One region of the Streptomyces boetiae genome, then DNA from elsewhere that is predicted to be linked to it. Evidence: predicted binding sites of a transcription regulator. Region 1 holds the regulator's gene; the other holds the start of a gene.
What was found. Region 1 encodes HspR, which represses chaperone genes until heat shock. Its sites were predicted from a motif close to TTGAGNNNNNNNNNCTCAA; they were not measured.
Positions count from the first base shown of each region.

Region 2: a site for HspR is predicted at 1,218-1,236, ahead of lon (endopeptidase La). Genes of this name have one in related genera too.

Region 1 is NZ_JAVREN010000045.1:21,069-23,523, forward strand. It holds gene dnaJ (molecular chaperone DnaJ) at 1-975, shown strand, start outside; gene RM780_RS22695 (heat shock protein transcriptional repressor HspR) at 980-1,450, shown strand; gene RM780_RS22700 (response regulator transcription factor) at 1,563-2,273, opposite strand; gene RM780_RS22705 (sensor histidine kinase) at 2,270-2,455, opposite strand, start outside.
Region 2 is NZ_JAVREN010000002.1:196,655-199,109, reverse strand. It holds gene lon (endopeptidase La) at 1-1,195, opposite strand, end outside; gene RM780_RS02035 (helix-turn-helix domain-containing protein) at 1,913-2,455, opposite strand, start outside.

The DNA.
Region 1 (2,455 bases):
AAGGAGTACGACGAGGCGCGCGCCCTGTTCGGCCCCGGCGGCTTCCGCCCGGGGCCGGGCTCGGGCCAGTTCGGCTTCGACCTCGGCGACCTCTTCAACGGCGGCGGCCAGCCGGGTGCCGCGCCCGGCGCCGCCGGGGCGGGCTTCGGCGGGATCGGGGATGTCTTCGGCGGCCTGTTCAACCGCGGCGGCGGCACCGGCCGGCCGCAGCCGCGGCGCGGCCAGGACATCGAGTCCGAGGTGACGCTCAGCTTCACCGAGGCCGTCTCCGGCGCGACCGTGCCGCTGCGGATGTCCTCCTCCGCCGCCTGCAAGGCCTGCTCCGGCACCGGCGACAAGAACGGCACCCCCCGGGTGTGCCCGACCTGCGTCGGCACCGGCCAGGTCAGCCGGGGCGGCGGGGGCGGCTTCTCGCTCACCGACCCGTGCACGGACTGCCGGGGCCGCGGCCTGATCGCCGACGACCCCTGCACGGTCTGCCGCGGCAGCGGCCGGGCCACCAGCTCCCGCACCATGCAGGTCCGCATCCCCGCGGGCGTGTCGGACGGGCAGCGCATCCGGCTGCGCGGCAAGGGCGCCCCCGGCGAGCGCGGCGGCCCCAGCGGCGACCTCAACGTCGTGGTGCACGTGGACGCGCACCCCGTCTTCGGCCGCCGCGGCGACAACCTCACCATCACCGTGCCGGTCACCTTCCCGGAGGCCGCGCTCGGCGGGGAGATCAAGGTGCCGACGCTGGGCGGCCCCCCGGTGACGCTGAAGCTGCCGCCGGGCACCCCCGGCGGGCTCACCATGCGGGCCCGGGGCAAGGGCGCCGTCCGCAAGGACGGCACCCGGGGAGACCTGCTCGTCACCATCGAGGTGGCGGTTCCGCGCGACCTGGGGGAGACGGCGAGAAAGGCCCTTGAGGAGTACCGCGTCGCCCAGGGGGACGAGGACCCCAGGGCCGGTCTCTTCGAGGCGGCGAAGGGAGAGTAAGGCGATGGACGGACGGAGCGGATCCGGCAACCCCTACGAACTCAACGACGACACCCCGGTGTACGTCATCTCCGTGGCCGCGCAGCTCTCCGGCCTGCACCCGCAGACCCTGCGCCAGTACGACCGGCTCGGCCTGGTCTGCCCCGACCGCGCGGCCGGCCGCGGCCGGCGGTACTCGGCCCGGGACATCCAGCTGCTGCGCGAGGTGCAGCGGCTCTCCCAGGACGAGGGCATCAACCTGGCCGGCATCAAGCGGATCATCGAGCTGGAGACGCAGGTCGCCGCGCTCCAGGCGAAGGTGGCCGAGCTCCAGCAGGCCGTGGAGGGCGCGGCCGTGGCCCTGCGCCAGCGCGAGGCCCAGGTCCACGCCTCCTACCGCCGCGACCTCGTCCCCTACCAGGACGTCCGCTCCACCTCCGCGGCCATCGTCGTCTGGCGCCCGGACCGCGGGGGGAACGGCCAGGGCGGGCGTTAGTCCGCGCGTTGGGCCGCGCCCGCCTCACCCGCGCCGCGGTCGCCGGCCCGCGGCGGCCGGTGCCGGGCCCGCGGCGGCGCCGTGGCGCCGGCGGCCCCGCGGCGAGTGAGTCCTACGGGCACGCGTCCGGAGCGGTGTCGTCCTCCGGGGCCGTCCCCGCGAGGCCGGTCTCGTAGGCCAGGACGATCGCCTGGGCGCGGTCCCGCAGGCGGAGCTTGGCCAGGACGGCGTTCAGGTGGGTCTTCACCGTGGATCTGCTGATGCCCAGTGCGCGGGCGATCTCGGCGTTGGCCAGGCCGCGGGCGACCTGCCGCAGGACCTCCGTCTCGCGTGGGGTGAGGGCCGCCAGCCGGGCGTCCCCGGCAGGGCGGGGGCGCGCGGCGACCGCGCCGGAGCGGAAGGCGTCCACGAGCCGGCGCGTGACGGCCGGCGCCAGCAGCGCTTCGCCCGCGGCCACCGCGCGGATCGCGTCGACCAGCTCCCGCGGGTCGCAGTCCTTCAGCAGGAAGCCGGACGCGCCGGCCCGCAGCGCGGCGAAGACGTACTCGTCCCGGCGGAAGGTGGTCAGCACCAGGACGCGGACCGGCGGGTCGAGGCGGGTCAGCAGGCGCGTCGCCTCGATGCCGTCCATGCCGGGCATCCGGAGGTCCATCAGCGCCACGTCCGGCCGGGTGCCCGGGTCGGCCGCGAGCCGCAGCGCCTCCGCGCCGTCGCCCGCCTGGCCGGCCACGGTCAGGCCGGGCTCCGCGCCGAGCACGGCGGCGAACCCGGCCCGCACCACCCGCTGGTCGTCCACGACCAGCACGCGTACCGGTCCGCTCACCGCGCCGCCCCCGGGTCCAGCGTGGCCAGCAGTTCTCGCATGCCGGCCAGGGCCCGGCGTGCCTCGGCTGTCACCTCGGCCAGGGTGGTGGCCGGGTCCCCGGTGGACTCGGCCTGCCGGACCAGCCGCGCCGTCGGCCTCAGCACCGCCTCGCCCAGGCCGGCGGTGACCCGCCGCCGTTC
Region 2 (2,455 bases), on a different contig from region 1:
CGTCGCGGACGCCGCCCAGGGCGACGCGGACGAATTTCCGGCCCATGGCGCGGGCCACGCTCTCCCCGAGGCTGGTCTTGCCGACGCCGGGCGGACCGGCCAGGGCGAGCACGGCGCCGCCGCGGCGGCCCCCGATAACGCCCAGGCCGCGGTCCCCGCGCCGCTTGCGGACGGCCAGGTACTCGGTGATCCGGGCCTTCACGTCCTCAAGACCCGCGTGGTCGGCGTCCAGCACGGCCTTGGCGCCGGGGATGTCGTAGGCGTCCTCGGTGCGGACGTTCCACGGCAGGTCCAGGACGGTGTCCAGCCAGGTGCGGATCCAGCCGCCCTCGGGGCTGGCGTCGGAGGACCGCTCCAGCTTGCCGACCTCCTTCAGCGCGGCCTCGCGCACCTTCTCGGGCAGGTCGGCGGCCTCCACGCGGGCGCGGTAGTCCTCGCCCTCGTCGGCGGCGTCGCCGTTCAGCTCGGCCAGCTCCTTGCGGACGGCCTCAAGCTGGCGGCGCAGCAGGAACTCCCGCTGCTGCTTGTCCACGCCCTCTTGGACGTCCTTGGCGATGGTCTCGGCGACGTCCTGCTCGGCGAGGTGGTCGCTCAGGAGCCGGGTCGCCAGGCGCAGGCGCTCGACGGGGTCGGTGGTCTCCAGCAGGGAGACCTGCTGGTCCGCGGTGAGGAAGGGCAGGTAGCCGGCGTTGTCCGCGAGCTGGCCCGGGTCCTCGATCTGGGCGACCCGGTCCACGACCTGCCAGGCGCCGCGCTTGCGCAGCCAGGTGGTGGACAGGGCCTTGTACTCCTTGACGTATTCCTTGACCTGCTCGGCGACGGGGCCGGGCAGGGCGCTGGGAACGGCCTCCTCGACCGGGGTGCCCTCCACCCACAGCGCGGCGCCGGGGCCGGTCGTGCCGGCGCCGATCCGCACGCGGCGCAGGCCGCGCACGAGGGCGCCGGGGTCGCCGTCGGCCAGCCGCCCGACCTGCTCCACCCGCCCCAGCACGCCGAGCGCCCGGTAGGCGCCGTCCACGCGGGGCACGAGCAGCACGCGCGGCTTCTCCCCCCGCGGCGCGGCGGCCTGAGCGGCCTCGACGGCGGCCCGCACCTCGGAGTCGGACAACTCCAGCGGAACCACCATCCCCGGCAGCACCACCGAGTCTCCGAGCGGCAGCACCGGCAGGGTGAGTACATCGAACGACGAAGTCATGACGTCTCCCTCGGCAGGCAAATTGAGCTATGCCGACTCAATGCACGACCCCTCCGGGATGTTCCCGCCCCGCCACCCCGTTCGCTGTGAGCGATCACCCTCCGGGGCCGGCCCCGGCTCCCCGCGGGACGGCCACCGCGCCCCGGCTGCGCCGCGCAGCCCGCACGGGAGGATTCTTCTGCCGGGCCGGGGCAGCCGCCGCCCCCGCCTGCACCGCGCACCGCACGACCCGAGTCCGGAGCCAGTCCGCCCTCCGCCGGCAGAAGCCGGGGGCCGGGAGAGCGGACGCCGCGGCGTCGGGCACCGCGTGCGCGGCCCGGCCTGGGAACGCGCCTCCGGCGGTAGCCCGGGGCGGCGCCCCGGGTGCGAGCGCCGCGCGCGGCCCGGGATCGGGGGCGCCTGCGGCAATAGCCTGGGGCCCGGCTCAGCGCTCCGGGAGCAAGCGCCGTACCCGGGCCGGGCCCGCCGCCCCACACCGCCGAAGGCGGGACCCGCACGGTCCACGCCCCGCGTCCGAAGCCCGGGGCGTAGCGGCGCCCCGGCTGAGGCAGGTGCGGGCCCCGTAGGCCCGGGGCAGCGCCCCGACAAGAACGGGGCGGGGCAACACCCCGGTCAAGCGCCGTGCGCAGCGTCCGGGGTCGGAGCGGTCCCCGGGAGGAGCCCCGGGCCCGGAGCAGCGCCCCGGCCGAGGGGGGGGCGGGGCGACCGCCGGAGGCGCTACGTTTCGCGGAGGACGCGGAAGAGGAAGTCGCGGGTCGCCGTGGGGGGTTCGGATTCGATGACCAGGCGGTTCATGATGTGGCGGTACTGCTCGACGTCCTGGGGTTTGTCGGGGAAGATGCCGCCGGTGGGCTGCTCCAGGTAGACCACGTCCGGCAGGTCGCCGCCCGGCGGGCGCAGGATCGTGACCGGGCCGGCGATCGCCGCGTGGCCCCCGGCGTGGAAAGGGATGACCTGGATCGTGACGTGCGGCAGGTCGGACAGCTCCAGCAGGCGGCCAAGCTGACGCCGCATCAGCGGCGGCCCCGCCATCGAGCGGCGCAGCGCGGCCTCGTCGATGACGACCCAGACGTGCGGCGGACGTTCGCGGAAGAGGATGCGCTGCCGGGCCATCCGCAGCTCGACGCGGCGCTCGATCCGCTCGCCCGCGTCCCCGAAGCCCAGCCGCAGCACCGCGTGCGCGTACTCCTCGGTCTGGAGCAGGCCGGGGACGAACTGCAGCTCGTACCCCCGGATGACCGTGGCCGTCTGCTCCAGGCC